3 regions of the Alteromonas sp. 4NS20-0143 genome follow, and region 1 is predicted to be linked to each of the others. Evidence: predicted binding sites of a transcription regulator. Region 1 holds the regulator's gene; each other region holds the start of a gene.
The links. The regulator FliA, encoded in region 1, starts transcription of late flagellar genes. The targets are predictions, from matches to a motif close to CTAAAGNTNNNNNNNNNNNNGCCGATA.
Positions count from the first base shown of each region.

Region 2: the regulator FliA is predicted to act here: its motif matches at 2,423-2,449, upstream of AC27HD_RS18285 (DUF3530 family protein).
Region 3: the regulator FliA is predicted to act here: its motif matches at 1,933-1,959, upstream of AC27HD_RS16575 (DUF5610 domain-containing protein).

Region 1 covers NZ_BAAJLR010000002.1:331,506-335,186, reverse strand. Annotated here, with positions in the region: gene flhF (flagellar biosynthesis GTPase FlhF) at 1-988, shown strand, start outside; gene AC27HD_RS05195 (MinD/ParA family protein) at 994-1,860, shown strand; gene AC27HD_RS05190 (RNA polymerase sigma factor FliA) at 1,857-2,588, shown strand; gene cheY (chemotaxis response regulator CheY) at 2,624-3,007, shown strand; gene AC27HD_RS05180 (protein phosphatase CheZ) at 3,042-3,681, shown strand, end outside.
Region 2 covers NZ_BAAJLR010000014.1:27,739-31,419, forward strand. Annotated here, with positions in the region: gene rapA (RNA polymerase-associated protein RapA) at 1-1,558, shown strand, start outside; gene AC27HD_RS18280 (pseudouridine synthase) at 1,558-2,289, shown strand; gene AC27HD_RS18285 (DUF3530 family protein) at 2,495-3,418, shown strand; gene AC27HD_RS18290 (hypothetical protein) at 3,561-3,681, shown strand, end outside.
Region 3 covers NZ_BAAJLR010000010.1:516-4,196, reverse strand. Annotated here, with positions in the region: gene fabR (HTH-type transcriptional repressor FabR) at 42-635, shown strand; gene trmA (tRNA (uridine(54)-C5)-methyltransferase TrmA) at 680-1,786, opposite strand; gene AC27HD_RS16575 (DUF5610 domain-containing protein) at 1,989-3,311, shown strand; gene AC27HD_RS16570 (RNA recognition motif domain-containing protein) at 3,376-3,681, opposite strand, start outside.

The DNA of each region.
Region 1 (3,681 bases):
GTACCAAAGACACAGCGAAGCATTCCCTTCTCATCAAGCGTCGAGCATTGAAGAAGCGCCAGCTGCACCGTCTGATGAGCTTGCACAGATAAAAGAAGAGCTAGCGTCGTTAAGAGGGGTACTACAGCACCAAGTGGCTGACTTAATGGAGGCAAAGCAGACTCGTCAAAAACCCGTTCATCAGTATTTGATCACTCGCTTAACCGATATGGGGCTTAGCAAAGCATTATCTAAGCAACTAATCAGTTACACGCCTTCGCATTATAACGAGAGAGATGCGTGGGTTTATCTTCTTAACCTATTGGCTAATCGATTAAATGTAACAGGTAACGATATACTTACCGCGCAGGGTGCTGTTGCATTAGTCGGTCCAACGGGTACGGGTAAAACAACCACAGTGGCGAAATTGGCCGCTCGCTATGCACAAAAGTATGGCGCAGATTCTGTGGCAATGATCACCATTGATACCTATCGTATTGCGGCGTATGAGCAACTTGCAACTTACGGCAAGATTATTGGCTGTACGGTGAGAAAAGCGCAATCAAGTGAAGAACTTTCAGATTTATTGTTCCAACTTCGTCATAAACGACTAGTATTGATTGATACGGCTGGATTTAGTCAACGAGATAGTCGATTAATTAAGCAAATAAAGCATTTTGACAACGGTCAGATGCCCGTAGTGAAAAAATATTTAGTCGCGCAGGCAAATACACAATATCCTGCATTACAGCGTATCATTAGAGCGTATGACGACATCGAACTAAGTGGTTGTATTTTCACAAAGTTAGATGAGTGCTATTCTTTAGGAGAGGTACTCAGTGCGGCAGTCGAGTATCAGTTACCGGTTAGCTATGTCACCGACGGTCAGAAAGTACCTGAAGACATTAAGATTGCAGAAGCGAAATCTTTAGTTTCAGCTGCTGCAAAGCTTTATAAAAAATATGGTTTGGATCATACTAGTAATAACAACGATATTAAAACAGCATAAGTAGTATGATTGACGACCAAGCGAGTAGCTTAAGAAAAATGAAGCAATCACGGTTAATCAAAGTTATCGCCGTCACCGGAGGCAAAGGTGGCGTAGGTAAAACAAATATTACGCTTAACACAGCAATTGCTATGGCTAAGCAAGGTAAACGTGTGATGGTTCTTGATGCCGACTTAGGATTGGCAAACGTAGATGTCATGTTGGGCCTTCGCGTTGAAAAGAACTTATCTCATGTTTTGTCCGGTGAGTGCACGCTAGATGATGTACTGGTTACTGGTCCCCACGGTATTAAAATTGCACCTGCAACATCGGGAACTCAGTCGATGGCAGAGCTTTCAACGACCCAGCATGCGGGCTTGATACGTGCGTTTAGTGAACTTCGTACGCCTATTGATGTGTTGCTTGTCGATACTGCCGCGGGTATTTCTGACATGGTGCTCAGCTTTGCAAAAGCCTCTCAAGACATCATGGTAGTAGTGTGCGATGAACCCACTTCACTTACCGATGCCTACGCGCTTATTAAATTGCTAAACCGCGAGCACGGTGTATTTCGCTTCAAAATAGTGGCGAACATGGTGAGGGACGTGCGTGAGGGGCAAGAACTATTCAGCAAATTGAGTAAAGTAACAGGGCGCTTCTTAGATGTTGCGCTAGAATTAGTTGCAACAATACCGTTTGATGAAAATATTCGCCGTGCAGTTAGAAAGCAAACTGCTATAGTCGATGCCTATCCAGGCTCACCTGCTGCTGTTGCGATAAGTCAGCTAGCGAATAGAGCGGCATCATGGCCAATACCGGCTCAGCCAGGTGGTCACTTAGAGTTTTTCATTGAGCAATTAATTGCAGAAAAAGCAGTAGGGAATCAGCGTTGAATAGTAAGGCGGCAGCTTATCAACAACAAACTGATAAGTCGCAGTTAGTAGAGCGACACGCGCCTCTTGTGAAGCGCATAGCGCATCATCTAATAGCGCGACTCCCTGCCAGTGTGCTCGTTGATGACCTTATTCAGTCTGGCATGATTGGATTGCTAGAGGCCGCTCGAAACTTTGACGGTTCGAAAGGCGCAAGCTTTGAAACGTTCGCGGGTATTCGCATTCGCGGTGCTATGTTAGACGAAATTCGCAAAGGTGACTGGACGCCGCGCTCTGTGCATAGAAACGGGCGCGCCATTACAGACGCCATCTCTCGTGTAGAGGGCGAAACGGGAAGAGATGCAAGAGATGTTGATATTGCTGCTAAGCTAAACGTAAGCTTGCAGGACTATCATCAAATGCTCAACGAGGTAAATGCAGGTAAGCTAGTTGGGATTGAAGATTTAGGTGTTTCAGAAGATGTGATTACTACTGAGCAAAGTAGAGGTAGTGATGCACCGCTGGAAGATCTTATGCAAGGGGCGTTTCAAAAGTCGCTTGCGCAAGCAATCACCACGTTACCAGAGCGAGAAGCGATCGTGCTTTCTTTATACTATGATGAAGAATTGAACCTAAGAGAAATCGGTGAAGTTCTTGATGTAAGTGAATCGAGAGTAAGTCAAATTCACAGTCAGGCCATGTTAAAACTCAAATCTCGAATGAAGTCGTGGCAAGCTGACGAAGAATAGAAATTAAAACAATTAACCCCTCACTGGAGGCTATTTTGGATAAGAGCATGAAGATTCTCGTGGTCGATGACTTTTCAACCATGAGACGTATCATAAAAAACCTACTAAAAGATTTGGGTTTCGCAAACATCCAGGAAGCGGACGACGGAAATACGGCGTTACCTATGCTACAGCAGGGTGATTTCGATTTTGTTGTAACCGACTGGAACATGCCAGGCATGCAGGGTATCGATTTGCTTAGGGCAATTCGCGCCGATGACAAACTGAAGCACTTGCCGGTACTAATGGTAACGGCTGAAGCGAAAAAAGAACAAATCGTTGCCGCTGCGCAAGCAGGCGTGAATGGCTATGTCGTTAAGCCATTTACTGCAGCTACATTGAAAGAAAAGCTAGATAAAATATTCGAACGTTTAGGTTGATCCAGACGCTCACCAGAGAAACGAGGTTTACTGGATGACAACGAATACAAACGTTCCACTTTCATTAGAAGAAGCTAAGCAACTCGTTGTTTATCTTGAAGCTGGTGATAATGCGTCGGCTAATGCGCTGTTTGAAGCGGCGTCAATGAAAGAAAATGTAGAGCTTTTCGCTGAGGTAGGAAAGCTAACGCGCCAACTTCACGACGCGCTAAACAATTTTCAAATAGACGATCGCATAAAGAATTTAGCGACAGACGATATTCCCGATGCGCAATCTCGCCTAACTTACGTTATTGAAGAAACTGAGAAAGCTGCCAACACTACCATGGATGCGGTAGAGGCGAGCATGCCTATAGCTGAACTGCTAGCTTCTCGCATTGACAGCGTGATGCCTGAGTGGAAAAAGCTCATGACTCGCCAGATTGAAGTGGGTGAATTCAAAGTTTTATGTAAAGACTTAGACGAATTGTTAGAAGACGGTGCTTCGCAGTCGGCTAAACTTACACAACTGCTAACTGAAGTATTAATGGCACAGGGTTATCAAGACCTTACAGGTCAGGTTATCCGCCGCGTTATCGACTTAGTAAAAGAAGTTGAAGAGAGCTTAGTCAACATGCTTACCATGTTTGGCGAGCGAGATGGTTCAGAACAAACTAAACCATTAAGCCCTGAGG
Region 2 (3,681 bases), on a different contig from region 1:
CTTCCCCGAGCGCAAACTGTCTGCCTACGAGCTTGCCATGCCACAAGAGTATGAAGCGGCCGTGAACAGCGACGACTTGCTCAACGCGCTTTATCCTGAACGTGTGCCAAGCGTGGTAAACAGTTGGACTAAACTAGACCCCCGCGTTAGCTGGCTGGTCGATTTCATGCAAGACGTTAAGCCAGAGAAAATATTGCTTATTTGCGCCAGCGCCCGCACTGCGCAAGAACTCGGTGAAGTTATTCGCACGCAAACGGGCATTAGACACAGTGTGTTTCACGAGGGCATGAGTATTGTTGAGCGCGACAAAGCCGCTCATTATTTTGCTGATGAAGAAGATGGCGCACAAATTTTGCTGTGTAGTGAAATAGGCAGTGAAGGGCGTAACTTCCAGTTTGCCCACCACCTGGTGCTGTTTGATTTACCTATTACTCCTGACTTGCTAGAGCAGCGTATTGGTCGCTTAGACCGAATAGGTCAAACGCAAACTGTGAACATTCACGTTCCCTATCTTGCGAAAAGCGCACAGCACGTATTGCTAGATTGGTATCACGAAGGCTTAAATGCATTTGAAAAAACGTGTCCCACAGGGTCTGGCGTGTTTGACGACGTTAAGCCATTGCTGATGAGCGCATGTCTGCACCCTAGCGATATGACGGCAAGAGACGAACTGATTAACTTAAGTGTTAAACTGAACAGTCAGCTAGTTGCTCAGCTTGAAGCAGGTAGAGATCGTCTGCTTGAGCTTAATGCATCGGGTGAAGGCCGAGTTGAAGCACTATTAGAGGACATTATTGCCCTTGATAGTGAGCAAGACCTTTCGCGCTTTATGGGCCGTGTTTTTGATGCCATTGGCGTTCAGCAAGATGAGAAAGGCAACGACTGCTTTATTCTTATGCCAACAGAGCAAATGGTGAGTCAGCTACCTGGGTTAGACCCTGAGGGAATGACGGTAACCTACAAGCGCCGCGTAGCGACGACGTTAGAAAATGTGCAGTTTTTAAGTTGGGACCACCCTCTTGTTCACACCGCGATTGACGTTGTTCTTACTGATGTACACGGTAAAAGCAGTATGGGCTTTATTGCCGACCCCGACCTGCCGAAAGGCGCTTATTGGATAGAAGCATTGTTTGTACTTCATGCTCAAGCACCGAAAGCCCTCCAGCTAGGCCGTTTTCTTCCGCAAACGCCGGTACGCATATGCCTTGACGCCCAAGGTAACCCTGTGGATTTAAGCTTCGATGTAAAACGAAAAGTAGGGCGGAAAATATCGTCACAATTGTTAAAAGCATTACAGCAGCCCCTTAGCATTGCGATAGAAAATACGCGCAAACTTGCACACCAGGCCGCGAATCAAAAGCTACACGACGCGCTTAGCACTATGCACACCACGCTTAACAGTGAAATACAGCGATTAAAAGACTTACAGAAGCGCAACCCTGCCGTACGCGACAGTGAGATTGTGTTTATTGAGCAGCAAATGAGTGCGCTAGACAAAGTTATTCAAGGTGCCGATGTGCAGTTTGATGCCATTCGTATCATAGTGAATAATCCCTAATGGCCAATCCACCGTTTGTTTACAACCCGCCTTATACGCCGTATCTCAACTTCCTGTACCGAGATGACTTTATGGTGGTTGCCCTTAAGCCAAGCGGGTTGTTGAGTGTACCTGGCAGAATAGAAGCACATAAAGATGCGCTTATTACCCGCGTTAACAAAGTGTTGCCTACCGCTACTGTGGTACACAGGTTAGATATGGCGACATCTGGCATTATGGTGATGGCGCTGACTAAATTTAGTCATCGCGCCATCAGCAAGCAGTTCGAGCTTAGAGAAACGAAAAAGCGCTATTTCGCCAGGGTATACGGCCATGTTGACGCCGACAGCGGAGAGATAGATTTACCGCTTATCGTCGATTACCCCAACCGACCAAAGCAAATGGTTGACCACGAACGGGGAAAGCCATCGGTAACACACTTTGATGTGATAACACGTGCATATGATAGCGAAAATAGGCCTTACTCTCTGGTTGCGCTACGCCCCATTACCGGGCGCTCTCATCAGCTACGCGTGCACATGCTCTCACTCGGCCACCCAATTTTAGGTGATAGGCTGTATGCTCACGACGCAGCATTAGCCATGGCCACCCGCCTGCAGCTGCACGCCGAAAGCTTGAGTTTAAAACACCCAAAATCGAACAACTGGCTCAACTTTCAAAGCACTATTCCATTTAGTGACTACAAGCCAACGCCATTAACCACGTTTTCATCGGTAAAGCTTTTTGGGTAGAAGGGTTTTCAGGTAAGAAGCTTTTTAGGAAGTAGTCTTTTTAGAAAGTAACCTTTGTAGATAGAAAACGTATCCAAAAGAGGCTTACTGAGTAAACGAGACGACAAACTTGCTGGTTAAAATACGCTTTGGTATTTAGATTTTTATGGTTTTGCCGATACATTGCTATCTAACTACTATTGTGAGCCGAAAGGTTTTTTGAAACATGCGTAAATGTATTGCCTCCATACTGTGCCTGCTTGCACTGGGCTTTTCGCCTAAAGCGGCCTTTGGCGATTACTTTACCGATATCAGTCACGGGTTTGCGTTGGGCGAAGTTCAAGAGCTTTTGGTGGGCGAACGCGTAGTACCTATTATCGAAGTTGAACCTCAAACCCCGTTATCACAAGGGGTTGCCGTTATACTGGTTGAGCCTTTTCTCTCCAGCTTTTCACTCTCTCAAAGCAAGGAGCTTGCGGGTTATCTCTCAGAGAAAGGATGGCGCGTCGTCATAAGCCCTTTTAACCTCAATATGATGCCAACAGAATCTGGCATAGAATCAGCCGACACTTCTGGGCAAGGGGCTGATACTCAGGCGGCAGCAGATCCATCGGCAGCGGAACAAGCGCCGGGCAGTAGCGGACAAGGTAATAGCGTTATTCATCCGCGAAGTACAAACCTCACTCAATACTTTGATTTTGAACAAACATCAGACAAGTTAACTGAGCAGCTTATTGCCTTAAACAACCGTTTGCAAAACGTGCAAGGCTATCGGCTAGTGGTTGCGCAAGGTATGCTGGCTGCTACATTTTTGGACGCCACCAGCAATAATTTGGCATTTGAGCCAGATAGCTTAGTCACGATTTCCCCCTATTGGCCAGAGGCCGATGTGAATAAAAGTATTAGCGACTTAGTGGCTAATTCTTCGTTTCCCGTACTCGACCTTTCTATAGACGGATTGAGCGATTGGGAAAATAGTACGGTTGTGATGCGCCGAAATCGCGCCAAAACCAGTTTAAAACTGCATTACCGACAGGTGCTACTCCCCTCCTCAAATTCAGTCTTTAGTCTAAACCAAAATCAGAAAACCCCGTATATACAACTAGTTGCAAATAACACCATTGGATGGACTCGTTATTTGGGCTGGTAATTTTCAGAATCTACTATTAGTCTAAAAAAATCCGCATATCAGTTACATATCGATAACATCGTAAAAAATAACTCCTAACCTAGAGCAGTAGTAATGTAATGGACTATAATACGCTGAGTAGTAAAAAAACGGTTGGGGCATTATGACTGTCAAAGATTTTGTTGATACCAAGTCAAAACAACTGTGTTTTTACCTAAATGCTTTTTGGAATGAAGGCTTACCGGTTGAAGAGATCGAACTCTTTTTTTGGGACTGCATGGAAG
Region 3 (3,681 bases), on a different contig from region 1:
CAATGGGATAATCTGATAAGGAATGAAGAAGTGGTATTAACGTGAGCCGACAAGAGCAAAAATTAAAAACCCGTCAAAATATTATTCATGCAGCATTTTCTTTGCTTGATGAAAACAGAAGCTTATCAGCGATTAGTCTTCGAGAAGTAGCGCGAGAAGCGGGTATTGCACCTACTTCCTTTTATCGACACTTCAAAGATATGGACGAACTTGGTTTAACGTTGGTCGACGAGGCGGGTTTAGCACTAAGGCAATTAATGCGGCAGGCCAGGCGACGAATTGCGTCTGGCGGTGGTGTTATTCATACATCCGTTGAAACTTTTATGGAGTTTATTGCGGCAAACACCAATGTGTTTCGATTGTTATTGCGAGAGCACACGGGTACATCGTCAGCTTATCGACTGGCCGTATTCAGAGAGATTCAGCATTTTATTGACGAGTTAACCGATTACATAATTGAAAAGCAAGGTGTTGAATATGCATCGGCGCATATACAAGCCGACGCGATGGTGAGACTTGTTTTTAGCGCAGGAGCAGAAGCCCTTGAGGCTGATGATAAGCTGCGCGGCGAAATTGGGGAGAAAGTAAAAACGCAATTGCGATTTGTTCAACTCGGAGCAACGATAAAAAGATAAGGCATTAACAGCGCGGTCTCTATTAATACCTTACCTTCAACCCATTACTTTCTCGTTAGCAACACGCCAGCTTCTATATGGTGGGTAAATGGAAATTGGTCGAATAACGCAGTTTTAGCTACAGTATGAGTGGTGCACAATACCTGCAAATTATCGGCTAAGGTCTCAGGGTTACAGGATATATAAATAATATTGTCGTAATCTTGGATCATTTTTAATGAATCCTCGTCTAGCCCTGCACGAGGCGGATCGACTAGTACGGTAGTGAAGTTATAATCGCTAAGTTCAATACCTTCCAAACGACTAAAAGTACGCTCGCCTCGCATGGCTTGAGTAAATTCTTCTGCCGCTAATCGTACTATTTTTACATTGTTTAAATGGTTTTGCTCAATATTGTATTGGGCTGCGTTTACCGAAGGCTTCGCTATCTCGGTACCAATCACATTATCGAAGTGGATGGCCAGAGGAATTGAAAAGTTACCTGCGCCACAGTACATTTCCAGCAGATCGCCAGTAAGCGGCTTAACGCAGTCCAGTGCCCATTCAATCATGTCGCAATTCACTTTGGCATTGGGTTGGGTAAAACTATTCTCAATATGCTTAAATACAAATTCGCGGTTATTAATGGGCAGCTTTTCGATTACAAAGTCATTCCCAACAATAATCTTTTGTTTGCGGGCTCTACCAATAATATTGACTGCAGGAAAGAGCCTAGATAAGGTATCTTTAAGTTCATTTGCCTCGCGTTCCCACTCGCTGTCTAGCTGTCTGTGGTACAACAAACTTATGACTAATTCTCCTGACAGTGCAGACAGGTAATCGATTTGAAACAGCTTTCGACGCAGTGATTCACTCGGGCGCACTATGTCTAAAAGTGCCGCCATGGCTTTATTGATTGCCTCACAGGCAGGTTCAAACGTATCTACGCGATATTTTTCTTTTGTTTGCTGATCAAACATAATATGGAAAAGATCGTCACCATCGTGCCAAACCCTAAACTCGGCTCGCATTCTGTAATGCGTAGGTGATGAGGGAAATACTGACAATGATGGTGCATCAAATGCAGAAAGCAGCGAACCAAGACGAGCTACTTTTTCGTCGAGTTGTGCTTGGTACTGCAATAGGTTGGTATCTGACGTCTTATTTTCCATCAATTGTTCTCCATCAAAAGCTATGGGCTAACATCTACAAGAGAAGTCGTTTCAAATGTCACTTCTCACAAGGACGCGAATTGTAGAGGCTTCTATAATATGTGCAAACCTAAATGTTAAGCGTAGTAAAATATTCTGTATTAAAATTAAACAATATTGAGTTAGTGCCGATAAACTATATGAGGATAGTGAGGATCAAATTATGAACGTGGGTCAAATTAAGGCTTTTATGGGCGATCAGAAGGCCGATCAAAAGACAGCAGTTCATCCTAATGAGGCACTGAAAAAGCAGCTTCAGCAAGATGGATTGCAACAGGCTGCTGAACTAGCTAAGCAGCAGGCATCAACAGTTTCTGTCAACAGCACGCAAACGAGTATTGGGTTGCGGGTAGTCAGCGGTAGTCTTAGTCAAACTCTTGAGATTGATGGACAGAAGCCAAAAGAGCTGGCTGATAAGAAAGTAGAAGAAAAGAACAATAGCCTATTCGATTTCGAAAAAGTGGCTAAAAATGTAATGCGTTTTGTGGGCGGTGTTATTCGCGGTGCTGCTGACGGTGGTGCGAGTGATGAAAAGCTTAACGGTCTGTTTAGCCAAGCAAGAGAAGGCGTGAGCAGAGGCTTTGCAATGGCAGAAAAAGACTTAGCAGGCTTCATGAACGAAGAGCTTGAAAACGGGATCAGTAAAAGTCGTGAACTTATCGATACGGGTATAGACGATTTAGAAACCGATATATTCAATCGACAGGGTTTGGAGAACGGCAATGTAGCGCGTGTATCAACACTTGCCGCTGCGTCGGTATCTAACGAGCAGTCAGGACAATTGTCTATACGTACAAAAGACGGCGATGAAGTCACCTTTAGCTTTGAAAGCTTGCAGTCATTCCAAGCTAGTCAACAAACGTCGTTTCAAACCCAATCAATCAGTGATGGATCTGGTGATGGCGCAACAACAACTAGCGTGTCGGCACAGCAAACTACGGCATTTGAATATTATGAACGAAGTGGAATTAGCTTTTCCCTGAAGGGAGAATTAGATGAAGCTGAAATGAAGTCTATTGCCGATTTGGTGGGTCAAGTTCAAGACCTAGCAGATACGTTCTATAGAGGTGACGTTGACAAGGCCTTTGAAGAGGCATTGAGTTTAGGCTTCGACGATAAAGAATTAGTGGGTTACGCACTGCAGTTAAATAGGTCTACCCAAACTGACGTATTAAAGGCTTATGAAAATATACAGCATTATAACGAAGATAAGGATCAGCGTAGCCAGTATGGTAATGTAGTAAGCCCAGTATCTCAGTATTTAGAAAAGATGATGAATACGTTTGAGAATGCTGAAACTACCTTAGCGTCTAATGAAGATTACAATGCATTAATAGCAGGACTCATTAGTAATATGGAAGACGTTCAGGTGCCAGACCTGATTAGTGCGATAAATAGATTCCACACATTTAATCAGACATTATTAGATGGATTGCCACAGGCAGATATCAATACTGATAGTAATGAGTCTTCTTCTAAGTCATAGGTAAAAACTGGTAGGTAAAAACTAACAGATAAAAAAAAGCCTGGTTTAAACCAGGCTTTTTTATTTAAGCGTGTTCGACTTTCTCTTTCGCCGGTCGCACTTTTAAGGTGCGTTCTTGGAAAGTGGAGTCGTTAGTTTTTTCAATAACAGAGTCTACATCTTTCGCTACTACTTCTATAAAGCCGTAACCTTTCCGTTTACCTGTTTTGCGATCTTTCATTAGGCGAACCGATTGAACTTCCGCATAGCTACTAAAATATTCTTTTACTGCGCTTTCATTTGCACGATACGGCAAGTTACCGACGTAAAGTGTTTCAACAGCATCTGAACTGATAGCATCGCCATCTGAAGAAGGTGAGCTTTGGATAAG